Regions from separate parts of the Deinococcus malanensis genome, predicted to be linked through region 2. Evidence: riboswitches for the same ligand, from Rfam matches in the RefSeq annotation. Region 2 holds a riboswitch; the other holds the start of a gene.
The links. Region 2 has a riboswitch for thiamine pyrophosphate ahead of thiC (phosphomethylpyrimidine synthase ThiC). Riboswitches for the same ligand answer to the same signal wherever they lie in the genome.
Positions count from the first base shown of each region.

Region 1: it holds a riboswitch for thiamine pyrophosphate, as region 2 does, so the genes downstream of both, IEY49_RS03885 (thiamine ABC transporter substrate-binding protein) here and thiC (phosphomethylpyrimidine synthase ThiC) in region 2, are expected to answer to the same signal.

Region 1 covers NZ_BMPP01000002.1:297,972-313,669, forward strand. Annotated here, with positions in the region: gene IEY49_RS03815 (alginate O-acetyltransferase AlgX-related protein) at 1-1,217, shown strand, start outside; tRNA gene IEY49_RS03820 (tRNA-Ser) at 1,428-1,517, opposite strand; gene plsY (glycerol-3-phosphate 1-O-acyltransferase PlsY) at 1,616-2,209, shown strand; gene IEY49_RS03830 (hypothetical protein) at 2,326-2,640, shown strand; gene IEY49_RS03835 (aspartate-semialdehyde dehydrogenase) at 2,803-3,822, shown strand; gene IEY49_RS03840 (rhomboid family intramembrane serine protease) at 3,892-4,521, shown strand; gene IEY49_RS03845 (GGDEF domain-containing protein) at 4,625-5,773, opposite strand; gene IEY49_RS03850 (NUDIX domain-containing protein) at 5,917-6,306, opposite strand; gene IEY49_RS03855 (VOC family protein) at 6,458-7,090, opposite strand; gene IEY49_RS03860 (NAD(P)/FAD-dependent oxidoreductase) at 7,087-8,355, opposite strand; gene IEY49_RS03865 (MDR family MFS transporter) at 8,531-10,132, opposite strand; gene IEY49_RS03870 (MarR family winged helix-turn-helix transcriptional regulator) at 10,129-10,605, opposite strand; gene IEY49_RS03875 (NUDIX domain-containing protein) at 10,677-11,099, opposite strand; gene IEY49_RS03880 (CynX/NimT family MFS transporter) at 11,096-12,280, opposite strand; TPP riboswitch at 12,337-12,433, shown strand; gene IEY49_RS03885 (thiamine ABC transporter substrate-binding protein) at 12,482-13,510, shown strand; gene IEY49_RS03890 (phospholipase D-like domain-containing protein) at 13,634-15,698, shown strand, end outside.
Region 2 covers NZ_BMPP01000010.1:151,500-167,197, reverse strand. Annotated here, with positions in the region: gene IEY49_RS13040 (DUF937 domain-containing protein) at 1-611, opposite strand, end outside; gene paaZ (phenylacetic acid degradation bifunctional protein PaaZ) at 882-2,993, opposite strand; gene paaD (1,2-phenylacetyl-CoA epoxidase subunit PaaD) at 3,059-3,553, opposite strand; gene paaC (1,2-phenylacetyl-CoA epoxidase subunit PaaC) at 3,558-4,349, opposite strand; gene IEY49_RS13020 (phenylacetic acid degradation protein) at 4,346-4,927, opposite strand; gene paaA (1,2-phenylacetyl-CoA epoxidase subunit PaaA) at 4,927-5,883, opposite strand; gene thiD (bifunctional hydroxymethylpyrimidine kinase/phosphomethylpyrimidine kinase) at 5,970-6,752, opposite strand; gene IEY49_RS13005 (NAD(P)/FAD-dependent oxidoreductase) at 6,749-7,681, opposite strand; gene IEY49_RS13000 (thiazole synthase) at 7,678-8,511, opposite strand; gene thiS (sulfur carrier protein ThiS) at 8,513-8,707, opposite strand; gene thiE (thiamine phosphate synthase) at 8,698-9,378, opposite strand; gene thiC (phosphomethylpyrimidine synthase ThiC) at 9,375-11,216, opposite strand; TPP riboswitch at 11,435-11,566, opposite strand; gene IEY49_RS12980 (RidA family protein) at 11,645-12,025, shown strand; gene IEY49_RS12975 (hypothetical protein) at 12,088-12,810, shown strand; gene IEY49_RS12970 (DUF3846 domain-containing protein) at 12,880-13,053, opposite strand; gene IEY49_RS12965 (aldo/keto reductase) at 13,226-14,200, shown strand; gene IEY49_RS12960 (hypothetical protein) at 14,376-15,698, shown strand, end outside.

The DNA of each region.
Region 1 (15,698 bases), on a different contig from region 2:
GGAAGGTCTGCCAGGCCGCCTACGATGTCCGCAACTACGACTCCAAGGATGCCTGGGCCCTGATTGTCAACCAGGGCCGCGACGGCCGGCTCTACGGGTACTACAGCTTTGAGAACAGCCCACCCGGTCTGAGCGGTGGTTTGCGCGACGAACTCGTGCGTTTCAGGGATGTGCTGCGGGCGCGCGGCACTGAACTTATCGTGGTCGTGATTCCCGGCAAGGGCCTCCTCGAGTATGACAGGGTCGATGTTCGCACGCTGCGCAGAAAGTCCGTCGATATCAATTTTCTGCGGTCACGGTACAAGGAGTACGTGCAGTCGTTCCAGCGGGCAGGAGTGTACGCCGTGGATCTCGTCGGTCTCGGCCTTCGTGACCAGAGTGGCAAGGCCCTCTACTTCAAGCATGACCACCACTGGACGCCACAGTTCGCGGGACTGGTGGCCAAGGACATTGCCAATCATGTCCGGACCACTCCTGCGTACCCCGCCCTTCCCAAAGTGCCGGTCACCATACAGGACAGGCCCGAGAAAACAACCTATGGGTCCTACGCCACGGTGCTTCGCAAGTTGTGTAACCTCACCCTTCTGCCTGAAGCCTACGTGTCGCGTGTCACCAAGTACCCCGGCGCCGGGGGCGACCTCCTCAGCGACGTAGAGCCAGGCATTGCACTGGTGGGCGACAGCCATAGCCGGGAACCGTCCTTCGCCACGCTCCTTCGGTTTTACCTGCAGCGGGATGTGGTGGTTCACGCGCTGCCCGGCGGGGGCGCCGCAGGCCCGATGGAAACGTACCTGTTGACCGGGGAGTACACCAGAATGCCACCAAAGGTATTGATCTGGGAGTTTGAGACCGGCATCGCGCAGCCCGGCTTTCTGGCGAGATTGGCCGCCGCTGCGCAGGGGCCTTGCACAGGAAGGCAGCGCATGTTCAGAGGATCCGTGCGGCCAAAAGGCCAGACGGTGACCTTGAGGTTGCCCCGGCCCATGACACCCGCGGCTGGCGGGTATCTTCATATCCGCGTGTCGGACCGCTCCATCCGACAACTGGATGTCGCAGGCACTCAGGTTGTGCTGAACGAGCGAACGACCAACAACGGAAACTTTTTCATCCCCGTGCCCGCGGCTTCCTTGACCCAACTCAACCTTCGATTTCCCGCAGTTCCAAAAGGTGAGATCGCCGTGTCCGTGTGCCGCCCCGCCGGCGACAGGGTGAAGTGATGGCACGGCTTGATACGGCCCCTGGCTCAATGTGCGTACTTGACAGCCGAATCATGTATGCGGCGGCCACCCGCATCCGCACTGCCCAGTCTTGGGTCCGGGGATTTGAGGAAGGGTTAAGAGGCCAGAGCAGGCATGTTCCGGTTCTTATTTGGATTATCAGGGAGCAACAAACCCCCGGCAGATGCTCGGGGGTTTCTGTCGTGCTGCTGGCGGAACGGGAGAGATTCGAACTCTCGATAGAGTTGCCCCTATACACGCTTTCCAGGCGTGCTCCTTCAACCACTCGGACACCGTTCCAGCGGCAGCCAATCTAGCGGAGGCGCGCACGAATTGCAAATGAAGGCACGTCCCTGTTGGGTGGCCGGCGCAGAGAGACAGGCGCATACAATGTCGCTGTGATCTTCATCGTGGTGCTGGCTGTGGCCGCCTCTTACCTGATCGGTTCCATCCCAGCGGCGGCCTGGGTCGCGCGTACACGTGGAGTAGATATCCGCACCGTGGGGAGTGGTAACAGCGGCGCAACCAACGTCCTGCGCTCGCTGGGCAAGGGCCCGGCACTGGCCGTGGCCGTGTTCGACATCCTGAAAGGAGCCCTGGCGGTTTGGCTGGGACGTGCCCTGGGCCTGGACCCCATGTGGGCGGCGCTATGCGGAGTGGCTGCCGTCGTAGGGCATAACTTCAGCCCGTTTCTGCGCTTCCGGGGAGGCAAGGGGGTAGCCAGCAGCTTCGGCACCATTGCCGCCATCGATCCGGTGGTGGGCGCCGGGGCCTTTGTGCTGGGTCTGGGATGTATGTGGCTGACGCGCTTCGTCAGCGCGGGAAGCATTCTGGGCGCCGTCAATGCCGCTGTCGTGGCTATTGCACTGGGCCGGCCACTATGGCTTATGGCCGTGATGGTGGTGCTGGCCGCCCTGCTGATCTGGCAGCACCGTGACAACGTGGACCGCCTGCGGGCCGGCACCGAGAGGCGGCTGGGCGACAAGAGCTGAGGCACCACCCCCCTCCTGTGGGGTAGCCGGGCACATCCAGCTGGAAGCAGGAGCGCTATGATGTGGACGCTCCACAATCAAAGAGCGCATTGACCTTCACGGTGGGGAGTTCACGGATGCCCGTCAGAATCAGAATTTACGGCAAGGAAGCCGAGTTCTCGCAGGGATGCTGGTCCTGCGATGACGACTCGCTGCTGGCCATGCTCGAAGCACTCGCCGATCCACGCGCCCGCACCGAACAGGAGGAGCGGGAACATGCCATCTATGCCGCCGGCCGGCTGGGGGGGCTGATCGCCACTCCTTACGGCTGGGAAGCGGCGCCCATGCCGGCCCCCGAAATCACGCTGGGGGACGTTATCCCCGGGCCCGCCGCACGCGACAGCGGACGCGCCGGCGGCGGATTGCTGGGGCTGCTGCGCCGGCGCAGGTGAGAAGGCCCTCTAGATCGCTGGCTTGACCCCCTGGCCCGGCAGCCACTACCCTGCAGGGCATGAGCGCGTTGGCGGAGACCATGACCCCTTAAGGGTGGCCCGCCTTGTGCAGCGCCGCCCCGCAGGACATGCGCGGGCGGTTTTCGTTTGGGAGGTTGGAAGATGCGCGTAGCGATTGTTGGAGCCACCGGGGCGGTTGGTCATGAACTGATGCAGGTGCTGGAGCGCTCGGCGCTCAGGTTTGACGAGCTGTTGCTGTATGCCTCGCCGCGCAGCGCCGGAAGCCGGCTGACCTTCCGGGGCCAGGAACTGACAGTGGAGGTGACTCCCGAAGGGCCTATCGACGCCGACGTGATTCTGGCCTCGGCCGGAGGAAGCGTCAGCAAGGCACTGGCACACCAATGGATTAGGGGCGGCGGGGTCGTGATCGACAACAGCAGCGCCTTCCGTTACGACGACAACGTGCCGCTGGTGGTCCCGGAGGTCAACGGGGAAGCGGCCCTGAAACACCAGGGCATCATCGCCAACCCCAACTGCACCACGGCCATCGCGGTGGTGGCGGTCGCGCCGATCCACCGCAAATACGGCGTGCGGCGCATGATCGTCAGTACGTACCAGGCCACCAGCGGCGCCGGACAGAAAGGCATGGACGAGCTGGTCGAGCAGACCCGGCACGTGCTGGGCGGGCAGGAAGCGACCAACGAGGTCTTTGCACACCCTATCCCCTTTAACGTCATTCCTCACATCGACAGCTTCCAGGACAACGGCTACACCAAGGAAGAGATGAAGGTCGTGTGGGAGACGCACAAGATCATGGGCGACGACTCGGTGCGGGTCAGCTGCACCGCCGTGCGCATCCCCACCCTGCGCACCCACAGTGAGGCAATCACGCTGGAGCTCGAGCGCCCGGCCACCCCCTCCCAGATCCGCGAACTGCTCGCCGCGTCGGCCGGCGTGGAGGTCCGTGACGACCCGGCCGGCAAGCTTTACCCCATGCCCCTGACCGCCAGCGGCAAGTACGACGTAGAGGTCGGACGCATCCGCGAGTCGCTGGTGTTCGATGGAGGCATCGACCTGTTCGTGGCCGGCGACCAGCTGCTCAAGGGTGCGGCCCTGAATGCTGTCCAGATCGCCGAATACCTGCAGGAGCACGGCGCCCTCAAGGAGCGGCAGCCGGTCTGAGAACACCTCACCACCTTTCATAAGGCTCCCTGCGGGGAGCTTTTTTACGGGGCGCTTAGACTGCGTGGTATGCGCCGGCCCGGTTCCCCTGCTGTTCGTCCCTCCCCTGCCCGGCGCGCCGGTTCCCCGGTGGCGGCCACGATTCTGACGGCCACGCTGACCGGCGGCCTGTGGACCCAGGAAGTGGTGGACACGTTTGCCTTCGGCGGGCAACTCGACGCCTTCGGCATTCAGCCCCGCGACCCCGACAGTCTGGTCCATGTCCTCAGCGCCCCCTTCCTGCACGCGGGCTTTGCCCACCTGATGGCCAATACGGTTCCGCTGGCGGTCCTGACGTTCATGAGCGCAGTCCGGGGGGTGGGGCGCTTTCTGGTGGCCACCCTATTGATCGTGCTGGTGGGCGGCGGGCTGGTGTGGCTGTTCGGCCGCGGCAACAGCACCCACCTGGGTGCCAGCGCCCTGGTGTTCGGGTACCTCGCCTACCTGCTGGGCGTGGGATGGTGGGAGCGGACGCCCGCCGCGCTGGGCATGGCCGCTGTGGCCTTCATCCTGTACGGCGGGGCCCTGTGGGGCGTGCTTCCTGGTAACCCGGTCGTGTCGTGGGAAGCCCATCTGTTCGGGTTTCTGGCCGGGCTGCTGGCCGCGGCGCTGCTGCACCGGAAGCGTCCACCGCTACCCGGCCGCGCGCCGCTGCGCTGAAGAAAAACCCGGTGCCACATTGCGCACTGTGGTTCGGTTCCGGCGGACTGGTACCGGGCGGTGGTTGGCAAGGCCACAGCCCTGAGGGCTCCAAGAGGTGCCCTCAGGGCATCAGGTGAGCTGCCGTCTCTGGGGTCATTGTCGAGAACTCCACGCCATTGCGCCCCCGGTTCTTGCGGGCATACATGGCCGCGTCTGCACGGGCCACGATCTGCTCGGGGGTCTCGCCGGGCCGCGCATGGGCCACCCCGAAACACGCGGTGACACCCTCCTGCGGACCGAAACTCTGGTGGCGCAACTGCCCACGCAACGTCCTGAGCAGCTCATAGACCTCCTCTTTGGGCAACGCCGGGAGCACAATCAGAAATTCCTCGCCACCCCAGCGCGCAAACAGGGCAGAGTCAGGTAGAAGCTGCCGGGCGCTGCGCGTGACGTTGACAAGCACCAGATCACCGGTGGCGTGTCCGTGTTCGTCGTTGACGCCCTTGAAGTGATCGATGTCGAAAAGAATGACGGTATAGGGCTCTCCGGCGCGGTGCAGAGCCTGCAGATGTTCCTCGGCGGCGCGGCGATTGGCCGCTCCGGTCAGGGCGTCACACGACGCCGCGATCTGCACGGCACTCAGGCGGTCACGCAGGGTACCGAACCGGCTTTGCATACTGGTCAGCACGACCCCGGCCAGCAGAAACTGGATGATGCCTCCAAGAAGTTCCCGGCTGCGCAGCAGTTCAGGGGTGAGCAACAGATGACCCAGCGTAATAGCAATCGTGAGCCCCAGGATGCCGCGCACAAAATACCGGGCCAGCCGTGTAGGGAAGATCAGAAAGGCCGCGACGTACAGCACCGCGAACCAGTAGGTGCTCTGGCTAAGCACGCCGTATTGCGGGGCAAAGACCCGGAACTGGTGGTTGTAGGCCAGCAGCAGATACGACGCGTTGGTCAGGAAGCTGAGCACGAACGCCCGGCGGGGGTCCACGCGCCCGGACAGCACCGTGATCAGCAGCACCAGATACATCAGACCGCACAGGGGCAACACCACCCGGTCCAGCGGATCGTAGTCGGGAGCCTGCACCCACAGCGCCCCGGGGATGCCCACCAGGGCTGCCACCGCCATAATCACGAACATCCGCCGCAGCAGGATGATTTCTTCCTGCAGTTCGTCGTGCAGCAGATACTGAGCCAGCGCAGCGCGTATCCGGCGAAGGGGCGGGGCTCTCAGTGGCGGTTTCCGGACAACGTCTTTCAGATCCATCACCCAGTCCCGGGCTCTGGCCAGGACAACCATTACGTTAGGTCGACTACCCGCTGCTCATCCCGCCTCAGGGATGACCACCGCACTTAGGCCGTATGCCATGTGTTTCTCATCTTACCACTTAGCTTCATACCGAGCACCCTTCACCCTTTGGGGTACACCGGGGGGGCGAGCGGTGAAGCGGGCCCAATTTCCCAGCGCCCGGCCGCCATTCCTGATGCGACCGCCTTGAGCAGATCAGTCTGCTCGGGCCAGAACAGGGCGGGTGCCGTTCCCAGGGGGCTCCACTCCAGCTTGAATCCAGGTTCAAGAGGGGGTCTGCCGGCCCCTGAGGTCGTGGCAAGGACACAGGAAGTCACCTGCCAGGAGGTGCGTGCATAGTTCAGGCGTTCCAGGACGCCCAGCGCTGCCACTGGCTGCACGTCACTCAGACCGGCCTCTTCTCTCAATTCGCGCAAAAGCGCCTGCCGAGGCGACTCACCGTCTTCGATCCCACCTTTGGGAAGCTGCCACACCTCCCCACTTTCGACCACCAGGGCGACATGTCAGCTGTCCTCCATCCAGCGTAGAACGACCGCCCCGGCACTGTGGTGCTCGAGGAGTCCCTCCGGCCTCGAATACCAACCAGGACGAGTCGGGCGGAGCGTACCTCAAGGTCCTTATCGTCTCACGGGGGCACAGGCCTTACAGGGTGACCGGTCCACCGGGCGTGTCCAGTGTGGCGCCCAGTTCCGATTGAGGTGCCTCATAGACCTCCACCGGGCCCGAAAAGTGCATCCGGTCCAGCCGCGCACGCAGACCATCGGGATCAGGAGTGCCCAGGCGCAGCACCGCCAGCCGCACCCCCTGATCGATCAGGCGGGTGGGGGGCGGCGGGGTGTGCCAGGTGATCAGGGACGGCGCGACCCCGCCCAGCGGCAGCTGTCCACCGGCCGGCACGGTCAGGGTCCATCGGTTCTCGCCGCGGCTGAGGTCCAGGGCTTCCTGGTCCGGGGGCAGGATATCCACCTGCGCGACCCAGTGAATCAGGGCGGGCCCCGCTTCCAGGCGCGCGCGCATGGCCGGGTCGTCCAGGGCAAACCAGCGGGCCCGGCGCGGAACAGGCGCAGCGGGGTTGACCGCAATGACCTCCAGGTACTCGTCTGGACCCAGGGAGAGCAGGGCGTTGTGGGTGCCGAACGCGTCATGCTCACCGCCCGGCTGCAACGGCACACCCAGACGGCCCTCCAGCCAGTCACGGCCCGCAGGCAGGCTGCGGGCCGCCACCACCAGATGGTCCAGGCGGGCCCGGCTGGGGCCGATCCCGCGCCCGGTCACGCGCCCCTCGGACGGCTCTGCGCCGCGAGGTCGCCCAGCACAATAGCCGCAGCCTTCTCGCCGCTTTCCAGGGCGCCCTGCAGGCTGCTCATGGACGTGACCTCGGAGGCCAGCAACACTCCGGGCAGACGGGTGGCATGTCCGGGAAGGGTCGCGGCGAATTCCGGCGGCTGTGGAAACTGCGCGTATGCAATGCGCTCAACGTGCAAAAGGCGCAGTGTGGCCACATTCTGACTTCCGTACCAGCCGGCCAGTTCTGCCCGCACCTGCTGGTCCAGCGCGGCGTCGTCCTGGTGCGGCTCACCCAGCACGCTGACGGTCAGGAGGTGCTGTCCGGCCGGGGCGCGGCCCGGGACCGCCTGGGAGGTCCACTGGGCATTGTTGATCAGGCCGTCCGCTGCAGCATTGAGCAGCAGTCTCGTTTCCGGGTCGATGGCCTGGGCCGTGGCGTAGTACAGGTAGGTGCTGCTCACCCGGCCGCGCGCCGTGGGCTCGCCGGTCAGTTCCTGGGCCACGAAAGGATCGGTGGCCACGATGACCTGCCGCGCGTCGAGGTCCCCGGCACTGGTCTCGGCCGTGACATGCGCGCCGTGCGCAGCCAGCCGTCTGACCCGCACCCCGGTGTCCAGCTCCAGCCCGGCAGCAAGTTGCGCGGCAATGGCCCCTATTCCACCGCGCGGCAGGGCGGCTCCCCCATCGATCAGCATGCGGAAGTAATAGCGGAACAGCCGCGCCGAGGTGCTCAGGTCTCGGCGCAGAAAGATGCCGCCGAAGAACGGCCGGAAAAATGTGTCCAGTGCTGAGTCGCTGAACCCCTGGCGTCTGAGGTACGCCTCGGTGGTCTCGTCGGGACCGCGCAACAGGGCGTGAGGCGCCGGACCACGCAGTTGCAGGGCCAGCCGGGCCAGGCGCAGCTTGTCACCCAGCGGAATGACGCGGGTGGTCAGGGTCCCCGGCAGGCCGGCCGGGTCGCGCAGGGGGTCACCCACCACGTCCACGCGGGCGCCGCGCCGGATAGCCGCGCCAGAGGGCAGGGGCACCAGATCCAGCGCCGCCAGGTTCAGCTGACGCTGCACGGCCGGGTAGGCCGGAAACAGCACCTGATACCCGGCGTCCAGTGTGAACCCATCCACCACACGCGTGGCCACGCGCCCGCCAGGATGCGACCCGGCTTCCACCACGCGCACCCGCTGCCCGGCACGCCTGAGCACCCGCGCGGCACTGAGGCCTGAGAGGCCCCCTCCCACCACCAGAACATCCAGCATGAATGCAGGCTAGAGGAAGCGGGGACACGCAGGGCACAGATCGCAGGGCGCCATCCCTTCATGGAGCGCGGGCTGTTTCCGGAGGTTCAGACCTGCTTTCCGTGGCCGGCAACCAGTGGGGTTGCAGACAGCCTGTTCCCCGGCCCTGTTTCGAGGGACCGGCAGCCCGAATGACTCAGTCGGTCGCGGCGCCCTGCTGCCGTCCCGTCCGACCTGCAGGAACACGACCCTTGAGCGGCTGCTCCGGCAGGAACAGCACCGCCACGAAGGAGATAAACACCATCAGCGCCGCGATCAGGAACACGTGGTCAATCGCGCCGACCATTACGCTGCGCAGGGCGTGCACGATGGGCGCCATCAGTTCGCCCTGGCCCAGCTGGGTCAGTCCGGCCTGCAGACGACTGGTGGCCTCGGGGCTGGTCAGCAGGTTGGGGTTGGTCAGGGCTTCCTGCAGCGGGGCCGGGAGCGCGCGCGCCTGGGCAGGCAACTCCGCGTCAAGGTTGGCCGCAAGCTGGCGGTTGACCAGCGCCCCGAACAGGCTGACCGCCAGGGTTCCGCCGATCTGCCGGAAGAACTGGTTGCCGCCCGTGGCGCTGCCCAGCTGTTCTCGCGGCGCGGCGTTCTGGACCGCCAGGGTCAGCTGGCTGTTCACTGGTCCCAGGCCCAGGCCCAGCAGCACCATGATGCCCACCGCAATCCATAGTGGGGTGGTCATCCCCAGTCCATTGGCCAGCAGCAGGGCCAGAGTGGCCACCAGCGCCCCGCCGATGATCAGAAGCTTGTAGCGGCCGGTACGGCTGACCAGCTGTCCCGCCAGGGTGCTGGTCAGGATCATGCCGCCCATCAGGGGCGCCAGGGCCAGGCCGCTGCCTGCGGCACTGCTGCCCCGCACGCCCTGCATGTACAGGGGCAGGTACAGGATTGCGGCAAACATGCCGGCGCTGACGAAAAACCCGGCCACCGAGGCAATGGCGATGCCCCGGTCACGCAGCAGCCGCAGATCGAGCAGCGGCCGCTCCTGCTGGCGGCTGTGGCGCACGTACCAGAGGCCCAGCACCAGCGTGGCGGCCAGGAGTCCGACGATGCGCGGGCTGGTCCAGGCGTACGGGGCGCCGCCCCACGACATGGCCAGGGTCAGGGTGGTGACCGACCCCGCCAGCAGCACCGCCCCGAGACGATCAAAATGTCCGCCACCGGTGGGCGCCGGCAGCCGGAAATAGCGCCAGATAAACCACAGGGCCAGCAGCGCAAAAGGCAGGTTGACAAAAAACACGCTGCGCCAGCCCAGGTGGTCCGTCAGGAATCCGCCCGCCAGCGGCCCCACCACACTGCTGATTCCCCACACCGCGCCCGTGTATCCCTGGTAGCGCCCGCGCTCGATAGGCGAAAACAGGTCCGCGATGGCCGTAAAGCTCATGGCCATCAGCATCCCGCCCCCGATGCCCTGCACGGCGCGCAGGGCAATCAGTCCTTCCATGCTCTGCACGAATCCCAGGGCCATACTGCCCAGCGAGAACACCAGAATGCCGGCCAGGATCAGCGGGCGCCGTCCGTAGCGGTCGCTCACGGTCCCGACAATGGGAATGGTGATGGTGGTGGTCAGCGAATAGGCCGTGAACGCCCAGGCATACAGGTCAAAGCCCCCCAGATCAGCAATGACCCTAGGCATGGCGCTGCCCACCACGGTCATGTTCAGGCTGCTCAGGAACAGCACCATCAGGATGCCGGCAAAGGCCAGCAGTTTCTGGCGGTCGGCAGGCGGGACGGGCGCCCTCATGCCAGGGCCTCCGCCTCGGGGCGTGCCAGGGCGGCGTCCAGCACGGCCAGGGCTTCCAGGGCCGCGTGCACGGTCGGGGCCGGCAGGTGCCCGAAGTGGGCCTGCACGATGTCCTGTGCAGTGGCGCGGGTTCGTGCGCGCGTCCGGGCACCTGCGTCGGTCAGTTGCAGGCGCTGACGGCGCAGGTCACCAGGGTCGCTGATGCGCTCGACCAGCCCCGAGGCCACCAGCTTGGTCACAATGCGCGTCACGGTCGGCGCGGGCAGGCTGTGACGCGAGGCCACGGCCCCCGGCGTGTCAAAGCCGTCCATGATGGCCGCCAGCACCAGCAGTTCCTTGGTATTCAGGCCCAGCGCCTGCTCCAGCGGCTCATCCAGCGTCTGCCTGAACCGCCGCGACAGCCGCAGCACAGTGCGGACCAGCGTGTACAGCTCGTCCGTCTCGGTTGAAGGGGAGGGCTCAGCACTGTTCATTCCAGATGGAACTATTCCAGATGGAAGGACATCATCACGTGAGCCGGGTCTCTTTGTCAGTCCTTGTTGCCTCAGCCAAGCTGTTCGGAGAGCCAGACCCCAGCCCTGAGATGCGTGTCGAGAACATCTGCCAGCCAGGGCAGGCTGTCGGGCGGCAGGGCGCCGGGGTGAAACCAGCCGACTTCCGAAGTGTTTTCGAGTGGCGCAGGCTCGCCCTCCCAGATCCGGGCCACAAACAGGAAGTCCACGCCATGAGCCTCCCCCAGGTCGTACCGGGCGACCCCCAGGGGGCTGAGACGACCCGGATCGACATGAAGTCCCACTTCTTCGGCCGCTTCCCGGACCGCGGCGTGGGCCAGCGCCTCTCCACGCTCGACCCGGCCACCCGGCAGTCCCCACAGGCCTTCTGCATAGGCCACGCCAGCCCGGCGTCCCAGCAGCACACGTCCGGCCGGGTCCAGAACGACCAGCCAGGCGACCAGAAAGAAACTCATGCGACCTCCAGACGTTCGGCAGGTTCTCCACTGGCCCACCATCCGCTGATCAGGACCAGTGCAGTGAACCCCAGCAACAGGATCAGCGGCGGGCTCCAGTCACCCGTGAAGTCATGCACCGCTCCGAACAGGAAGGGGCCGGTGGCGGCCAGCAGGTAGCCATACCCCTGCGCTACGGCCGAAAGCCCGGGCGCCTCAGCCGTATTGCGGGCCCGCCGGGCGATCAGGTACAGCGCCAGCGGAAAGGCACTGCCCGACGCCGCCCCGAGCAGCAGCACCCACACCAGGTTGGGGACCTGGGGGAGCAGCAGCAGGCCAGCCAGCCCGGCCGCGAAGGCGGTGCTAAGGGCCACCACCAGCGGCCGGGCGGAAGGCAGGCGTGCGGCCAGCACGGGCACTGCCAGCGTAAACGGAAGCTGCACCAGATTGCCCAGTGACAGTAACATCCCAGCTTCGGCGCTGCTGACACCACGGTCCAGCAGTATTCTGGGCAGCCAGGTCAGCCAGGTGAAGAACACCAGTGACTGCGTGCCCATGTACAGCGTCAGCGGCAGTGCCGCCGGGTTGGTCCACACCCGCCCGGATGGCATGGGCTGCAGGCCGCTGCGTACCGGTCGCCCAATCACGACCGGCCACCAGGCCAGGGCTCCCAGGACAGCCAGTCCTGCCCAGACGCCCAGCGCCAGCCGCCACGAGCCGCCCAGCGCACCCTGTAAAGGCACCGCCACGGCCGACGCCACGGTGGCCCCACCCACGACAGCCGTGGTGTAGATCCCGGTCATCAGGCCCAGACGGCCGGGAAAATCCCGCCGGATCAGGCTGGGCAGCAGCACATTGACCACCGCGATGCCGGCCCCCACCAGCAGGGTCCCGGCCAGAATCCAGGGAAAGGTGGGACCAGCACGCAGCGCTGCGCCCAGGACAATCAGTCCAAGACACCCCAGGATCACCACTTCGGCACTTCGGGCGCGGGCCAGCGCTGGAGCCACCAGGGCCAGCGCGCCCCAGCACAGCAGCGGAATGGTGGTCAGCAGACTGACGGTGGCCGCACTGACCGCCAGATCCCGCTGGATAGGCGCCAGCAGCGGACCGAACCCGGCAATCACCGGGCGCAGGTTGAGGGCCACCAGGACGATGCCCAGGACCAGCAGCACAGGGGCGGCACGGTTGCGCAGGTTCAAGAGGCCACCAGGAGTCGCGGCATACTCCGCAGCCTACGCCTGCGCTATGCTCGCGGGTGCGTCACCGGGGGTGTCCTGAGGAGCAGGACTGAGAAAAACCCTTGGAACCTGAACCGGGTCATACCGGCGGAGGGAGTGTGACCAGGCCACGGCGTCAGTCATGGCCTGCGCCTCCCCTCTCGTGACGCGAGGGGATTTTCTATGCGTAAGATTCTGTGTTCTGCCCTGCTGATGCTGGGTGCTGCCGGTGCCCAGAGCACCCTGACCGTGATTACCCACGACAGCTTTTCCGTGGACAAGAAACTGATCGCTCAGTTCGAGGCTGCCAACAAGGCCCGCGTACGCTTTGTGAAGGGCGGCGACGCGGGTGAGTTGCTCAGCCGCCTGATCCTGACCCGCCGCGCGCCAGTGGCCGATGTGGTCTACGGCCTGGACAACAGCCTGCTGGCCCGGGCCAGGACGGCCGGAATCCTGGAAGCCTACCGGTCACCGGCCCAGGCCGGTGTGCCCGCCCGTTACCGGCTGGACGACACCGGCCTCCTGACCAGTGTGGACTACGGTTACGTGGCCCTGAACTACGACCGGGCCTACTTCGAGAAAGCAGGCCTGGCACTGCCCCGCACACTGGATGACCTGAAGAAGCCCGAGTACGCGCGCCTGACCGTGGTGAGCAGCCCGGCGACCAGCAGCCCTGGCCTGGCGTTCCTGCTGGCCACCGTAAACCACTACGGCGAAGCCGGTGCGTGGGCGTGGTGGAAAGCCGCGCGGGCCGGCGGCCTGAAAGTTACCCGTGGTTGGAGCGACGCCTACTACAAGGAGTTCAGCCGCAACGGCGGGAAATATCCCATCGTGCTGAGCTACGCCAGCAGCCCCGCTGCGGAAGTGTTCTACGCCGACGGCTATGATCCCAAGAAGCTGCCGGCCCAGAGCCCGACCGCCAACCTGTTCCTGCCCGGCAGCACCTACCTGCAGATCGAAGGGGTCGGCATCCTGAAAGGCACGAAGCAGGGAACCCTGGCCCGCAAGTTCGTGGACTTCATGCTCAGCGCGCCGGTCCAGGCGGATATTCCCACCCGAATGTGGGTGTATCCGGCAGCCAGTGGAACCAGGCTCGACCCGGTGTACCGCTTCGCTCAGCAGCCGGACGTCAGGGCGGCCGCACCGAATGTCACCGCCAACCCCCAGCGCCTGGTAGACGCCTGGATCACCCAGGTGCTGCGGGCCCGCTGATCCGGGCCAGGGCCGAGAACGCCTTTTTTGCCGCAGTAAACGGAGGTGGCGCCGAGGTGCAGACCCGGTTTTTCTTCAGGTCCGTATGACGGCGCCACGTTCACCCCTATCCTGGGTGCCGCGATGCGCCTGCTGCCGACCGAACGCCCACCCCTGACCATCCGCCGCCTGGCCTGGTCGGCGCTGGCCGGACTGCTGGCAGGCGTGCTGCTGGCACGTGGGGCTGTGACGCTGGTGCTGGCGCTGGTGCCAGGCGATCAGCCCTATGTGCGCACGGTCGTGGGCACCTTCGGTGCACTGCTCAGTGTCATCGTGGGCTTTGCGCTGGCGGGGGCGCTGTCCACCCGTGGGCTGCCGATTCCCCGCCTGGGCCTGACCCGGTCGCAGGCGCGCTGGCGATCCGCTATTGCGGCCGGAAGCACAGCCGGACTGCTGATTCTGCCGGTAGGGGGGCTGCTGGCCTTCGCCGGCGCCTATCACGAAGGGGCGCTGGGGCAGACCCTGGGGTTGGCGCAGCTGACCTTAGGGCTTGGTCTGCTGGGCGCAGTCTACGGGGGCCTCAGCGGCGGAGTCCTGGGGTTGCTGACGGTCCGCGCCTCACAGGCGTGGCGGCCAGCACTGGGCGGGCTGCTGGGCTTCGGCGCGGTGGGACTGTGCGCGGGCGTGCTGCTGGGGGCCGCCGGCATCCCCGATGCACTGTCGGGAGGCGGCTCAGCGCTGCTGACTATCCTGGCAGCTTTCGTAACGACCTCGCAGGTGGTCGGTGACCTGCTGATCGCGCGCGGCATCAACGACGCCGTGGACGCTCCACGAGACTGGGCCAGCGACCGTCAGCTCAAGCTGACCCTGGCCAGTCTGGGGCTGGTCGGCCTGGGGGTGTGGGGACTGGGCAGCGAGGTGGTGGCGTTTGCCCATTCACGGCCCACGAACGCGGTGCCGCTGGCCATACCACAGCGCGCGGCCCCCGGCTGCCCGGCACCGACCGATCCGCTGGAGCGTGCGGCCTGGAAGGTTACCACCCAGAGTGGGCGGCCCGACTTTTCATGTGGCAACGCTTTCGAAGGCTTCTTGCATGTGCCCCTTCCCCACCCCGCGTTCAGCACCCTCCGTGCGACACCGAACGGGGGCTATGACGGTCTGGCCGCGCAGATCGCCTCGGCCCGGCGGGAGGTGCTGCTGGCCGTGATGGAATGGGACGACAACCCCCGGCAGGAACCGGGGCGGGTGCTGGCCCAGGCGGTCGCACAGCTCTATACGCAGGTGCAGGCTCAGCCAGAGCGCTACCCGGATGGCGTCACGGTGCGCATCGCCCTGGGCAACTTTCCGCTGCCCGGCGCCCTGGAATGGGGCACACAGGTATACGGGGCAGCCCGCGCCCTGATTGCGGCCGGGGTGCCGTTCGCAGACCCGGCGCGGCGCTGGCAGGTCCAGATCGCCAACTACGCGGGAACCTTTCCCCACAGCCACGCCAAGCTGCTGGTTACCGATGGCGAGGTCCTGACCGTGATGGGCTTCAACGTCGGGCCGCTGCACCTGCCTTCAGGAACCACCGAAGGACGCGGCGGCAACCTGCGTGACCTCGCCCTGCAGGTACGCGGGCTGGTGGCCGCCGACGGTCTGAACGTCTTTGACGACCTGTGGGCCCGGAGCCGGCTGCTGACCTGTCCTCCCGGGGTCACGCAGGCAGAAGTGTCCTCGTGTTCGCTGGGAGACCTGGCCCGTCCCGACCATCCCCAGGGTACCGACCGGCTGCCGCTGAGGCCCGCCGGCGACGACCGGGTGTTCAGCCTCTACCGCCGCGCCGGCTTTCAGGCTGCCGACGCTGCGCTGGTCGGCATGATCGATGCCACGCAGCAGACCATTGACCTGATGCAGGTGTCGTTCAGCATGCGGTTGCGCTGCAACCTCGCGCTGCTCAACCCGCAGCTGTGCCGCCCGGAAGACGCCCTGCCCTGGATGACCGCGCTGGTGCGCGCCGCCCAGCGTGGTGTGACCATTCGCGCCCTGCTGTATGAGCACGGTTATCTGGGGCTGGAAAACCGCATCGGTGTGGCCGGGCTGCAACGCCTGCTGCGTCAGCGAGGGCTGGAACACCGCCTGCAGGTCCGCTGGTTCCCGGGACCGGTCCACGCCAAGACCATGCTGCTCGACGGCAGGATGCTGGTGGTGGGCAGCCAGAATCTGCACT
Region 2 (15,698 bases):
AGGTCACTGGTGCCCAGGGCAGTGGCGGCTGAAGCGCCTGTACCTGAAACTCTGGCACCCGAGGCATCAGCAGTCCGGTCACTGGCTGCCTGTAGCTCTGTCCTGGCCTGGGCCGCGGGTCCTGGGTCAACCCCAGCTGCCCCGGGCACACCGCCGTGCAAATCACGCAGCACGCCCATGTTTGTGCTGCTCAGGCCCCGCTGGGCCAGAAAACTCACCAGCAGGGGCAGGGTCATCTGAAGCAGGCGCCGAACTCGGTCAGGTGCTGCTCCAGGGCCCGCTGAGGCGGCAGCTGCCGCGACGATCTTCTCGTCCTGTCCACCCAGAAGCACCGGGCTCAGAAACTCTCCAGCCTGTTGCAGATTGGCCGCCCCATCTGCCTCAGCAAGTGCCTCCTGCACACTGCCGAAGCGCGGCAGATTGTCGATGGCCTCTGCGATATGCGCCTGGCCCGGTGGGGTTGCCGCGTGATCTGCCAGGGCATCCAGGGTCAGGGGCAGTCCCACGCCCAGGGCCCGCTGCGCGGCAAGCAGCTCAAGACCAGCGGCGCGGCCCAGCTGTTCTGTGGCCGCGTCCCCGAAATACGTCTGCATCAGGTCTGTCAAGTTCATGAACCCTCCTGAACCACCCGGACCGGTCATCGGGGCTGTCTGACTCCGGTGCTGTGTGGCCCGGTCTCAGCGTCAACCAGTCCCTGCATCCTCTGATGCGCGGGCTGCAGGTCGGTTGCGTGGACCATCCAGGGACAACCTATCCTGCCTGCTGCACGCTTCTCATCAGGTGAGGTAAGGCTCTTCTTTAGAGAATTTCGGCCTGTGAAATAGCTGCCGACAAACAAAACGGACGCCCGGCCTGGGCGTCCGTGACCACTCTCGAAGCCCTCAGGCCTGAGCGGCACCTTCTTCGTCCAGAGGCTCGAACTGCGGATCAAACGCGTCGCGGGCGCGCTCCACCAGGGTCAGGATGTCGTAGGTGGCGACCAGGGCATCATGCTGGTTGGTGATCTGGGCGTGCCACTCCACCACTCCCGTCGGGCGGGTCTCGCCGGGGCGCAGGTCCTTGCGGATCTTGCGCTTGCAGGTCAGGCGCGTGCGGATGGTGTCGCCAATGCCGACCGGTTCCACGAAACGCAGTCCTTCCAGCCCGTAATTCGCCAGCACCGGGCCCGGCGCGGCACTCACGAACTGTCCGGCTGCCGCACTGAGCAGGAAGTACCCGTGCGCCACACGTCGGCCGAAAATCCCTTCCTTCGCGCCGATCTCGTCTACGTGGGCGTAAAAGTGGTCCCCGGAAACATTGGCGAAGTTCACGATGTCGGCTTCCGTGACCGTCCGACGGTGCGTGAGCAGGCTGTCACCCACCTGAATTTCATCGAAAGACTTGCGGAAGGGGTGCACCCCATCCTCGCGCACCTCGCCGCCCGGCACATACTCGCGGGTGATGGCAGCCAGGGTGGTCGGGTCGGCCTGAATGGCCACCTTGTTCATGTGGTGCTTGATGCCTGCCACCCCCGCCAGTTCCTCGCCGCTGCCCGCCCGGCCCGGCCCGCCGTGCTTGAGCTGCGGCAGGGGGCTGCCGTGCCCGGTGCTCTCCTTGGCGTTGTCGCGGTTCAGGATCAGCAGGCGGCCGTGCGCGCTGGCCATGCCCATCACGAGTTCGGTGGCTTCAGTGCGGTCGTGCGTCACGATGCTGGCGACCAGCGATCCCCGGCCCATACGGGTCAGGAGCGCGGCTTCCTCCAACGTGTCGTACGGCATCAGCGTGGCGACCGGCCCGAAGGCTTCCAGCTCGTGCGGCGCGGTGGCCGTCAGCGGCGACTCGCACAGCAGCAGGGTCGGGTCCAGGAACGCTCCTTTCTCACGGTCCCCGCCCAGCAGGTCCCGCTCGCCGCCGATCACGACACGGGCCTCTTTCTGCAGGGCCTGCAGGGTCTCGCGCACACGCTCGCGCTGGTCCGTGCTGACCAGGGCGCCCATGCGCACGTCGTCACGGGACGGGTCACCCAGCGTGACCTTGGACAGCTCCTGCTGCAGGGCCGCGATGACCGGCTCCACCATGTGACGCGGCACCAGCGGCCGGCGAATGGCCGTGCACTTCTGCCCCGCCTTGCCGGTCATCTCGCGGGCGACTTCCTTGACGAACAGCGTAAACTCCGGGTCCTCGGGGCGAACGCTCAGGCCCAGCACGCTGGCATTCAGACTGTCTGCCTCGGTATTGAACGGCACGTTGCGCGCCACGATATTCGGATGCACCCGCAGCTTCTGGGCGGTCGCCGCCGACCCGGTGAACGCCACGATGTCCTGCTCCTCGACGTGGTCCAGCAGGTCGCCAGGGTCTCCGGTCACCAGTTGCAGGCTGCCTTCGGGCAGCAGACCCGAGGCGATGATGTCGCGCACCACGCGCTCGGTCAGGTAGGCGGTCTGGGGCGCAGGCTTGACCAGGCTGGGCATGCCGCCCAGGAAGGCCGGCGCAAGCTTTTCCAGCATGCCCCACACCGGGAAGTTATACGCGTTGATCTGCACCGACACGCCCTCGCGCGGCACCAGAATGTGCCGCGCGACAAACGTACCGCCCTTGCCGAGCTGTTCGACCTTGCCCTCCGGCAGGAAGCGCTCGTCGGGCAGTTCACGCCGGGCCATGCTGGCGTAGCTGAACAGCGTCCCGATCCCGCCCTCGATATCCACCCAGCCGTCACGGCGGGTCGCGCCGGTTAGCAGGTTCAGGGTGTAGTAATCCTCCTTGCGCTCCATGAGGTAGGTGGCCAGCGCCCGCAAGGCCCGCGCCCGCGTGTGCATGGTCTGCTTGCGGATGGCCGGTCCGCCCACCTCGCGCGCGTAACGCAGCGCCTGGGCGAAATCCACACCCTCGCTGGAAATCACGGCCACCGGACGGCCGTACACCGGGTCGACCAGCGTCTGGCCGTCGGCATTGGTGTGCCAGGTGCCGTACACGTAGGAAGCAGGGCGGAGAAGGTCAGTGGAAAGGATCGTCATGGAAGCTCCTTGAAAAAAGGGCCCTGTATCAGAGGCCCATCACGCAAAAAACGCACCTGCACTGCTCAGACGCTCTTGAAGCCCTCGAACGGCTCCTTGCAGGCGTCACACACGTACAGGCGTTTACACAGGGTCGGCCCGAAGCTTCCCGTCATGCGGACATTCAAAGAGCCGCAGCGGGGACAGCGGGTGGGTTCGGGGTCCAGGGTGATCAGGACGCCCTCCCCTGCCGGCGCGGGAGGCGCGATGCCGTACTCGCGCAGGCGTTCACGGGCATCCTCTTTGATCCAGTCGGTGGTCCAGGGAGGCGTGAGGGTGCTGCGGACCTCCACGTCCTGCACGCCCAGGGCGCGCACCGCGTCCCCGATGCTCTCACGGATGACGTGCAGTGCCGGGCAGCCGCTGAAGGTGGGTGTGAAGGTCACCGTAACGCGGTCGTGCTCGACGGTTACGTCACGCACCATGCCCATGTCGGTGACGGAGACCACCGGAATTTCCGGATCCGGCACAGCCGCAAGCGCGGCCCAGACCTGTCCGGGCGTGACATGCGGAGCGGTCATAGGGTTACCAGACCTCGGCGTTCGGGTGGGCGCGGGCTACCACCTGCATCTCAGCAAGCAGGGGGACCAGATGTTCGGTATGGACCTCACGGCCAGCCTGGGCGGTGTCCGTGACAGCAGGCAGTTCCAGACCGCACTTCTCCTTCAGGTGGGAAAGCACGACGCCTTCCCAGCGGGCGCGGACGCCGCCCAGTTCCGGCACGATGCCGGCTGTGGCGAGTTCGGCCTCGTCGGGGAGGGGTTCGAACAGCTGACCAACATGCGGCCACAACTTGTTCAGGGCGTTCTGGGTGCGCCGCCGGCTCTCGTCGGTGCCCAGAGCCAGACGCTCGACCCACAGTGCACTGTGCTGCAGGTGAAATTTCTCCTCGCGGACTGCCTTGGCCGCGACCTCTGCGAGAGGAGCGTAGGCACTGGAGCGGGCTTCATCGAGCCACAGCGCCTCGTAGGCGTCAAACAGAAACTGACGCAGCATGGTCAGGGCCCAGTCGCCCCTGGGAAACTCGACCAGGCGGACACAGCGGTAGTCCGGTGCGTCCCGGAAGTACGCCAGCTGATCGGCGTCACTGCCGTCGAGTTCACGGCGCAGGTCCAAAAACAGGGTCGCGTGCCCCAGCTCATCCTGCGCGATGTTGGCCAGCGCGATGTCCTCTTCGAGGATCGGCGCGTGGCCGGTCCATTCACTGTCGCGGTGCGCCAGGATGATCTCGTCGTCGGCGAGCGCGGTGAGCTTATGGATCAGCGCTTCACGCAGTTCCGGAGTCAGGTTTAGGGTGTCGGGCTGGGTCGCGGTCATGGCTTCACTTCCCCTGGGGCGCGTCCTGGCACCAGGCCCTCACGCTTGAGTTCGCCCACATGCCGGCCGATCACGCCGTAATACTGCTGCTGCTTGTACGTCTTTTCCCTGGCGGGCGCAAACCAGCTCTCGATGGTTCCCGGATCGTCGTCGGTCCGGACCGCTGCCGTTTCTGGAAAGACCAGCCACGCCAGGGCGTCGGGGTACATCAACCTGGCCTGCCTCAGGGCGTCGCCGGGTCCCGATGCGTCCACCGTGCCGGCCAGATCCACGAAGGTCATGGAGCGCTTGTTGGTGCGCTTGATGCCCACGTGATAGGTGCTGACCTCCCCGGGCGTGGCCAGCAGATCAGGCTGGGTGTCCAGTTCCTCAGGGGTCGCAGTCAGCAGGTCAGTCTCGCGCACAGTCCAGAGGCTGATGGCGGCCGGGCGGCGCACAAACACGTTGCGGGCAGTCAGCAGGGCATGCTCCGGGTCGCCGGCATGCACGCTTCCCACAGCCTGATAGGGCCGGCCCGGCGCATCCTGCTTGAAGACCTCCCAGCGCTGCCACTGGGTGTCGGTTGAAGCTGCCGTCATCAGTCGGCGGCCTGCCCCAGCCCACGCGCAGCGTAAGCCTGCATCGCCTCACGCACCCAGGCGCCGTCCTCGTGGGCATGCTGGCGGGCACCAAGCCGCTCCTTGTTCAGACCCTGCTGACCCTTGATCACGGCCCAGAACTCGTCCCAGTTGATCGGGCCGTGCTTCCAGTTGCCCTGCTCGTCCTGATGCAGGTCTGGGTCAGGGATGGTCAGGCCAGCTTCGAGCAGTTCAGGCACGTGCTCGTTGATGAACTCCTGGCGGACCTCGTCGTTGCTCTTGAGCTTGATGCCCCAGCCGGAGAGCGCCCCGCTGTTGGGACTGTCGGCGTCGTGCGGCCCGAGCATCATCATGGAGGGCCACCACCAGCGGTTCAGGGCGTCCTGAGCCATCTGCCTCTGCTCGGGCGTGCCCTGGGCGTAGGCCACGATCATTTCCTTGCCCTGCTTGTGGTGAAAGGTTTCCTCGGAGCAGATACGCACCATCGCGCGGCTGTAGGGGCCGTAGGAGCAACCTGCCAGCATGGTCTGGTTCTTGATGGCCGCGCCGTCGACCAGCCAGCCGATCATGCCGACGTCCGCCCAGGTGTAGGTCGGGTAGTTGAAGATGCTGCTGTACTTGGCCTTGCCGCTGAGCAGGGCGTCCAGCATCTCCTCACGGGTGGCGCCCAGGGTCTCGGCGGCGTGATACAGGTACTGGCCGTGCCCGGCTTCGTCCTGCACCTTGGCGATCAGGATGGTCTTTCGCTTCAGGGTGGGCGCGCGGGTGATCCATTCACCTTCGGGGAGCATGCCGACCACTTCCGAGTGGGCGTGCTGCGAGATCATGCGGATCAGCTGGCGGCGGTATTCGGCCGGCATCCAGTCGCCGGGTTCGATCTTCTCGCCGCGGGCGATGCGGGCGTTGAAGGCGGCGTGCTGCTCGGCCGTTTCGTTGGGGGGCAGGGTCTGCGACATGTGGACTCCTCCAGGGTAGACACGGGTTGCCTAACGGGCGTTAGGTTCAGTGTACCCCGAAGCCACAAAGGAGCACGGGGTTACGGTTACAAAGGCAGCCGGACCTCCGGGCGGCGCAGCTCACCCTTGCAGGCGTGCGCGTGTCCCAGCGGCCCGTGACCAGAACCTAGTCCCGGCGCGGCGCGTATGGCCGCCTGTACGTAGGCGTGTGCCTCGCTGACCGCGACGAGCAGTGGAAGGCCGCGTGCCAGATTGGCCGTGATGGCGGCCGAGAGCGTGCAGCCGGTTCCGTGGGTATGCGGGGTGTGCTGCCGAGGTGCTTCTAGCCGCAACTGGGCCTGAGGCGTGCGAAGTTCGTCAATCACGGTCTCGCCTTCACTATGCCCCCCTTTGAGCAGCAGCGGAAGGTGCGTGGGCAGTTCCGGGCCGAACAGCACCGTGGCTTCCGGTAGGTTTGGCGTGACCAGCGTCGCCAGCGGCAGGAGTTCCTCGACCAGGACCTGCACTGCCTGGACATCCAGCAGGGTGTCCCCACTCTTGGCCAGCAGCACCGGGTCCACCACCAGGGGAAGCTGGCGACCCCGTAACGCGCCAGCCACGGCCCGCACCACTTCGGCATTGCCCAGTGCCCCGGTTTTGACTGCTGCTACTGGAAAATCGGCCAGGACCGATTCAATCTGCGCGGTGACCAGTTCGGGGCTCAGGGCCTGCACCGCCTGCACCCCCAGGGTGTTCTGCGCCGTGATGAGGGTCAGGGCGCTGGTGCCGTACACGCCGTGTGCCTCGAAGGTCTTGAGGTCAGCCTGAATGCCCGCGCCTCCCCCGGAATCAGAACCGGCGATGGTCAGCGCGACCGGCAGGGGAGTCATGCAGCCTCCCGGAGGGTCTGCCGGACCAGCGCCAGCACCCGGCGGGCCGTCAGCGGGGCGAGCAGCGCGCCGTGGCGACCGTGCCCGGTGGCGACCACGACGTGAGGAAGCGCAGGGTGCGGAGCGATCAGGGGCAGTCCGTCCGGCGTGATGGGTCGCAGGCCCATCAGCTCAGCCTGCACCGGCCGGTCCGCGTGAGCAGGCACCGTCGTCCGCGCCATATGACCCAGCCAGCGCAGGGCCCAACGGTCCGGCTGCATGGCAGACCCGCGGGCGGTCGCCCCCACGTACAGCCCGTCCGGGCGGCCCAGGGCGTAGCCATGCAGTCCGCGGCCCCGGCGCCGGGTGCCGTACTGGGCGGGATGGTCGCTCGCCCCCTGAAGCAGCAGGGCCTGACCCTGCTCAGCCCGGACCGGCAGGCCGAAGGCACCACTCCAGGCACCGGTAGCGAGCACGACCAGGGAAGCGCGGCGTTCACCGGCTTCAGTCTGGAGGCGCACTCCACGCGTATCCGGGCGCAGGGCCAGGACGCGGGCGCGCGTGACCTTCACCCCCGCCAGCGCGGCGCGCACCACGCTGGGCGGATGGAGGGAGCCCTCTTCCGGAACAGACTGGTGCGCAGGCTCAGACTCCTGCCCACCCTGGCCCCGGCCGATATGCAGCACTCCGGGTCGAAAATGGACGCTCTGGCCGCCGTACGCTTCAAGACTCCGGGCAAAATCCGGCCACAGGGACAGACTTTCCAGGGCGTCCGCGTGCAGCGGCGTGCCATGCAGGCGTTCCCCGTGCGGCGTGAGCAGACCCGCTGCCGCGCGCCAGGCTGCGCCGGGCAGGTCGGCATCCAGCACTTCGACCTCCAGACCGGCGTCCCGCAGGGTGAAGGCGACGGCCGAGCCGATCAGCCCACCTCCCACCACGATGACGCTCATGCGCGGGCGTCCACCGGGGGCACAAGGTCGGGCACTTCCGGGTCGGGCAGACGGGGCACCCCAGCCGCAGGGCTGCTCGGGCTGGCGTGGTCGCGCTCGGCCATGCGCCCGGCCAGATACCCCAGCCTGCCCGCCTGCACCCCCAGCGCAAAAGCGCGGGCCATGGCTACCGGATCACGCGCCTCGGCAATGGCGGTGTTGACCAGCACGGCGTCCGCTCCGGCTTCCATGGCCTGGGCGGCGTCACTGGGCACCCCGAGACCGGCGTCGACGACGATGGGCACCCGGGCGCCGTCCAGCACCGTGCGCAGCAGCTCGCCGGTGCGCAGGCCCCGACCAGTGCCGATCGGACTGGCCAACGGCATGACCGTGGCACACCCGGCATCTTCCAGGGCGCGTGCCAGCACCGCGTCGGGCTGTACGTAGGGCAGCACCGTGAAGCCGTCGTCCACCAGTGTGTGCGCGGCGCTCAGCGTGCCGACCGGGTCGGGCAACAGCCAGCGGGGATCGGGAATGACTTCCAGCTTGACCCAGCTGACTCCCGTGGCCGCGCGGGCCAGCCGGGCAACCCGCACGGCCTCCTCGGCGGTGCGGCAGCCGGCGGTGTTGGGCAGCAGCTGATAGCGGTCCAGGTCCAGGGCGTCGAGCAGCCCCACGTGGCCGGGCGCACGCAGTTCCACGCGGCGGATGGCGACCGTCACGATCCCGGTACCGCTGGCCTCCAGCGCCTCACGCATGACGCGCAGGTCGGTGAACTTGCCGGTGCCCAGCATCAGGCGTGACCGGAACGACTTGCCGGCGATGGTCAGAAGGTCGTGTTGAATGGACATGTCAGCCTCCTCCGATGATGCGGACGATCTCGATGATGTCCCGGGGCTCCAGCAGGCGGTCCGGCACACGGGCGCCGGGATAGAAGTCGTCGTTGACGGCCACCGCGACCCGCTCGGGTCGCACGTCCAGTTCGCGCAGCAGGGTGTGCAGGGTCAGGCCGGGACGGTGCGGATGAGCCTCGCCATTTACCTGCATACGGCCTCCTCCACAACTGGAGCGGACAGGGCCCTGCACAGTGCAGCAGCCGCCTCAGCGGGGTCCGGGGCGTCCAGCACGGCGCGGACGACAGCAATCCGGGAGGCACCAGCCGCGATCACGGCCGCGACGTTCTGCAGATCCAGCCCGCCGATGGCGTACCAGGGAATGCCCGTGCGGGCTTCCGGATAAGCGCGTGCCACCTGCCTCACATACTCCAGTCCAGCCGCCGCGCGGCCCGGTTTGGTCGGGGTGGCATGCACCGGACCCACGGCGAAGTAAGCCGGACGCTGGGTGGCAGCGGCAGCCGCCTGCGCGGGGGCGTGCGTGCTGAGGCCTACCCGCAGGCCCGGCGCCAGTGCCCGGGCCCAGGTGAGGGGCAGATCTCCCTGGCCCAGATGCACGCCGTCGGCGCCACTGGCCGCCGCAATGTCCACCCGGTCGTTGATGAACAGGGGCACGCCCCGCGCGTGCGCCAGATCACGCAGCCGTCCGGCCAGCCGGATCACCGCACGCGCTTCACCATATGCTGGCGAGTCCGCCTTGCAGCGCAGCTGCAGGGTGTCCACACCGCCGTCCAGGGCGGCCTCCACGCGCACCACGAACTCGTCTTCCGGCTGATCCGGGCGGGGCGTGGCGACCAGATACAGCCGCCCCAGCGGGCGGGTCATGCGCCAACCTCCTCGGGCTCGCTGGCAGGACGGTCCAGGTAGATCTGCGATCCACCTTCGCGGAACTCGCGGGCCTTTTCTTCCAGCCCGGCCAGGATGTCCCCGGCGCGCAGGTCATGGCTGAGTTTCATGGAGCAGAAGTGCGGGCCGCACATGGAACAGAAGTGCGCGGTCTTGGCCGCGTCGGCCGGGAGGCTCTCGTCGTGCAGCTCACGGGCCTTTTCCGGGTCGAGTGCCAGATTGAACTGATCCTCCCAGCGGAACTCGAAGCGGGCCTGTGAGAGCGCGTTGTCGCGGGCCTGTGCTCCGGGATGGCCCTTGGCGAGATCGGCGGCGTGCGCGGCGATCCGGTAGGCAATGACGCCGTCGCGCACGTCCTGACGGTCGGGCAGGCCCAGGTGTTCCTTGGGCGTCACGTAGCACAGCATGGCCGTGCCGTACCACGCGATCTGCGCCGCACCGATGGCACTGGTGATGTGGTCGTAGCCGGGCGCGATGTCGGTGGTCAGCGGCCCCAGCGTGTAGAAGGGCGCCTCCTGGCAGACTTCCAGCTGCCGGGTCATGTTCTCGCGGATCAGCTGCATGGGCACGTGGCCGGGCCCCTCGATCATGGTCTGCACGCCCTGATCCCACGCGATCCGGGTGAGTTCACCCAACGTTTCCAGTTCCGCGAACTGCGCGGCGTCGTTGGCGTCCTCGATGCTTCCCGGGCGTAGCCCGTCCCCCAGGCTGAAGGTAACGTCGTAGGCGGCCATGATCTCGCAGATGTCGGCAAAGTGCGTGTACAGGAAATTCTCGCGGTGGTGCGCCAGGCACCACTTGGCCAGGATGCTGCCACCGCGCGACACGATGCCGGTGCGCCGCCGCGCCGAGAGCGGAATGTGCGCCAGTCGCACGCCCGCGTGCACCGTGAAGTAGTCCACGCCCTGCTCGGCCTGCTCGATCAGCGTGTCGCGGTACACCTCCCAGGTCAGGTCCTCGGCCACGCCGCTCACCTTTTCCAGTGCCTGATAGATCGGAACGGTGCCAATGGGCACAGGGCTGCCCCGCACGATCCACTCACGCGTCTGGTGGATGTATTTGCCGGTGGAGAGGTCCATGACCGTATCGGCTCCCCAGCGGGTGGCCCAGACCATCTTCTCGACCTCCTCCTCGATGCTGCTGGTCACGATGCTGGTACCGAGGTTGGCGTTGATCTTGACCCGGAAATTCCGGCCGATGATGGTGGGTTCCAGTTCCGGGTGATTGATGTTGGCGGGAATGACTGCGCGTCCGCGCGCCACTTCCGAACGCACGAATTCCGGCGTGATGACGCGGGGAATGGCCGCGCCGAAGCTCTGGCCGGGGTGCTGGTGGGTCAGCGTGAACTCGTCGGCCTGACGCAGGTTCTCGCGCAGGGCCACGAACTCCATTTCCGGGGTGATTTCCCCGCGCAACGCCGCCTGCATCTGGGTGATGGCCTGCCCGGTGCGGGCGCGGCGCGGCAGGGGCAGTGCCGGAAAGGGCATGGGTCCAGCGCCGTCCAGGCGGGCCGAAAAGCGCTCGGTCTGTGTTTCCAGACACGGGTCGGTCGCCAGCCAGGGCCGGGCGTGTGGCAGGCCCCGGCGCGGGTCGATGCTCACGGCCGGATCGGTATAGGGGCCACTGGTATCGGGTACCAGGACGGTGGGGTTGGAGGTGCGGCGCGTCAGGCTGCCCACCATTTCCAGCGTGGCGGACTGGTGAATGGCGCGCACCGGTACGCGAACCTGCGGGTGCAGGGCGCCGCTCAGGTACTGCTTTTCACTGTTAGGGAAGGGCGTGGTGGTCAGGGCGGGGGGATCAACAGGTGCGGTCATGGGATCTCCACATGGGGCCGGGCAATGGCCCAGGGCAAATGAATCAGGACACAGGCGGCGCACCGGGGCGGCCCGTCGGGGAATGGCACTCGAATGTCAGGTCAACACGTTATGGAAGATCCGCGCCTGGTCGCTTGAAAGCGCACGCCCGCCCTTCTCTGCTGGTCCAAAAAATCACCCTCCCCCAAAGCAACTTCGGAGGAGGGCGGTATCTGTCGTTTCCGCACCTGTCACTCTCCCTCCGCTGGTATGAACCAGATCAGGTTCCTAGGGTTAGGCCGTAAAAAAAGGCCCTCTCAGCCCCGCTTTCGGCTATTGCGGCCTGAGCGTGGGCACCCCTGGTGACGCTTCCGAGTGTGCCACCACGGCCGGGCCGGGTCAAGCGAAAGGTTCGGACGGGCCGTCACCGTGCCCTCTACACTCGGAACGTGAGGCACAACATCGCAGGATCGTCGCCCTGGGAGGCAGTGATGGGATACTCGCGCGCCGTGCGGGTAGGCAACGTGGTGCAGGTCTCCGGCACGACCGCCACCGTGAACGGGGATGTGGTGGGGGTCGGAGACGCCTACACCCAGACTGTCGCAGTTCTGGACATCATTTGCGGGGCGCTGAGGGCAGCTGGCGCTGAACCCGAGGACGTGGTGCGTACCCGGATCTATGTCACCGACATCGCCCACTGGGAAGAGATCGGGCGAGCACATGGAGAGGTGTTCGGCCAGATCAGGCCGGCTGCGACCATGGTGCAGGTGGCCGCTCTGATCGACCCGCGTCACCTCGTGGAGATCGAAGCCGAAGCGATCGTTCCATGAGTCTGGACAGGCAAATCGAACTTGACCGTAAGCTGCGTGCCGCCATACAGGAGGACCTCCGTGTGACATACGCGCTGGCGTATGGAAGCTTCACTCAGGGCACGGCCGACCGGTTCTCTGATCTGGAGTACTGGCTGTTCGTACGGCCGGAAACTCTGGCGGCTTTCGACGTGAGCGGCTGGCTGGAGGCCATTACACCCGTCCATCACCTGCTGGTCAACGAGTTCGGCACGCCCACGGCGATATTGCCAGGACTGTTAAGGGTGGAAGTGCATGTGGCGTCGCATGACGAACTGGCCGGTGTCGCGGCGTGGCCCGGCGAACATGTGCGTCCGCAACGGATGCTGGTCAAGGACCAGGACGGTGCGTTGGCGGCCATTCTGCAGACCCTGAGCGGCAAACAGCTGAATCCGACGGCCGAGGCGCAGCAGATTCTCGACCGCACCCTGAACTGGCTGGCGTTCGGTCTGAACGTGCTGGCTCGCGGTGAACAGGTGCGCGCCCTGGAACTGCTGTGGTGGGTGCGGGGCGGCGTGCTGCGTCTGGCATGCCTGGAGGCCGGACAGACGGAGTACTGGCTCAGTCCTGCCCGCCTGGCAGAGCAGCGCCTGCCGCCGGAACTGCTGGCCCGGTATGCCCACCTGACCGGGGAGCTGGACAAGCTGGAGCAGGCCTACGCTGAAGCAGTCAGGTGGACCATAGAACTGGCCGGTCAACTGGGACTGGAGCTGAACAGTGAACTGACCGCCGGGCTTCGGGGCCGCATCCGCACTGTCCCACGCTGAGGCGGTGACGCCCGCAATGAACAGGGCACCGCACCCCCTGCGGAGTCCGGTGCCCCTGAAATCCCCTGCTCAGGCGATCAGGCGGGGGCGGCCAAGCGCGGCATGCTGCATGAGCAGGAGGTAGCCAGCACTCTCCAGCGAAAGACGGCCTGCGGCGTACAGGGCACGCAGGGTGGGTAGGTGATACAGCTCGCCGTCCTCGTCACGGACCAGATCAGCGGGGTCAAAAGAAGTGGCTTTCAAAGAGTTGCCTGATCCGTCCATACGCTCTCCCCGTACCCGTCAGACCAACATGAAGGGTTTCTTTAAGTGATCTAAATTATTCACACATCTCCTGTCGGAATTCTGACGTGACTGGCAGAAATCTAGACGTGCCCAGGGGTAAGCCGCACAGGGCAGCGGGCCATACTGACTCATGTCCTCTTCCCTGCTGCCGGCCGGCGCACCACGACTTGGCCTGGGGCTTGCCGCCCTGGGCCGCCCGGGTTACATCAACCTCGGCCATGGTCAGGATCTGGGTGCAGCCAGGGACATAGATTCCATGCGCCGGCACACTTTCGACATGCTTGACGCGGCCCGGGCTGCGGGCCTGTGTTATTTCGACGCCGCGCGCAGTTATGGTCTGGCCGAGGCCTTCCTGGGCGGGTGGCTGCGCGAACGCGACCAGTCGCCGGTGGTGGGCAGCAAATGGGGGTACACCTACGTGGCCGGCTGGCGCACCGACGCCGACACCCACGAGGTCAAGGATCACGGTCTGAGCACCCTGCAGCGGCAGTGGCCCGAAACTCTCGGCGCTCTGGGCCGTCAGCCCGACGTGTACCTGATTCACTCGGCCACGCTGGACACCGGGGTCCTGGAGGACAGCGCTGTCCTGGCCCGGCTGGCAGAACTGGCAACGGCCGGCGTGCGCGTCGGCCTCAGCACCACTGGTCCTCAGCAGGCCGACACCCTGCGCCGCGCAATGACCCTGCAGGTCGACGGCATGAATCCTCTGAGCGTGGTGCAGGCCACCTGGAATCTGCTCGAACCCTCGGCTGGCCCGGCCCTGGCTGAGGCTCACGCGGCCGGCTGGAGCGTGGTGGTCAAGGAGGCAGTCGCCAATGGGCGCCTGACCGCCCGAGGCCTGACCGGGCAGGGTGACGTGCCACCTGCGCTGGCCACAGTCGCTGCGGACCTGGGGATCACCCCGGACGCGGTGGCCCTGGACGCTGCATTGAATCAACCCTGGGCCGACGTGGTCCTCAGCGGCGCGAGCACCCGGCAGCAACTCAACGACAACCTGCGGGCCCTGCACATCCAGCCTGGCGGCACCAGGTCGGCTGAACTCCCGGCCCTGGCGCACGAGCCGGCCACCTACTGGCAGGCGCGTTCAGGACTGCCCTGGACCTGAACTGCTGGACCGCGGCACCTGACCATGACTCCGGGCGTCCAGCATGAAAGTGGGCATTTTTGGCAGCGCCGTTCAGGACTGGGGCCTAGACTCGGGGAGACCACCTCTTCAGAAGCTTTCTGTCCCCGTGCCGGGGTCTCCTGCCCTGCCGGCATCTGCCTTGAAGGAGTCTTTCATGCCTGATTTCTCGCGCCCTGCCTGGTTTCTGCCCTCGACCTGTCTGGCCCTGACCCTGCTGCTGGGTGCCTGCGCCCAGGACGACCTGCAGGCCACTACAGCCCGGCTCGGCTCCCAGGAAGTCTCCGGGGACGCCGCAGCCTGGACTGCCCCGGAAGAACGTCCCAGCCTGGAAGAGGGGGAGGCTCCGCTGCCGGACATCGGCATCGACCCCGGTGTGTTCCAGAACCAGCCTGGCACCGACAACACCGACGCGGCTGCCCTGGGCCTCCCCCTCCCCGGTCATGAACAGGCGGGCGCAGCGCTGACAGCACAGGCCACGTATCTGACCTGTCGCAACGAGCCCAGCGGCCCCTACCTGCGCATTCAGACGGACCAGGTGCGCACCGGAGCAGTCAATTTCGTCGAGGGCACGGCTCATCTGCCGGCGGTCCGGGCCATCCCCACCGCCTTTCCCTACATCTACCTGGGCGGACAGCCCCGCGAAGGTGTGGCCGCCGACGCGGGGGTCTACGTCCACTATGACGGCAGCTGGATTCCATTCGTGGCCGTGGCGGGGGGCGGCGGGACCCGCAACCTTCCACGTGAGACCGATACCCAGGGCCGGGTCTTTGTCTACCGGCTCGATGGTGGTCAGGATGTGGCCCTGCGCATGTCCGTGCAGCGCGACAATCAGCTGACGCTCGACATCACCGGCAGCTGGGTGAAGTTCCAGCTGATCAGCGGCGTGCTGACGCGCATTGGGGAGGTTGGTGCATCGACCCGCACGATCGTGCATCCTCTGGCGCGCGGCTGGAAAGCCAGTGGCGAGGATCAGGTGTATAAGGTGATGACCACGATTGCCTTCCCGGGCAGGGGCAACTTTCAGTACCTCAGCGGCAACTACAGCTTCACGGGATCGAGCTGGCGTGATCTGGCCACGGGCCATACTGCTTTTCAGGGCACCAGAGAGACCCTGCCACTGACCAGAGGGCGGCTGTACAGCGCCTGCGCCGCGCCGCACGATGTGGTGACACCGCACCCCACCAGCGCCCTGCCGCAGGCCCAGGCCGAGATCAGACTGCGCCGGAGCGCTGGGCTGAGCCTGCTGCCCGGATATGACCTGAGCTATCAGGCCAAGGTCATGCAGACCGTGCGCGACACCCTGACATTGGGAAATGTGGGCCAGGCCGGGTCGTTCGTGCACTACGCACTGACACCTCTGGGGCGTGAGCAGTCCACCCGACCGGAAGCGGGTCGGCTGAGTTCCGGTGAGCAGGCTCAGATTGACTTCGCTGCCATCTGCGAAAAACAGCCCGGCCAGACTGTGCAGGGCTTTGAC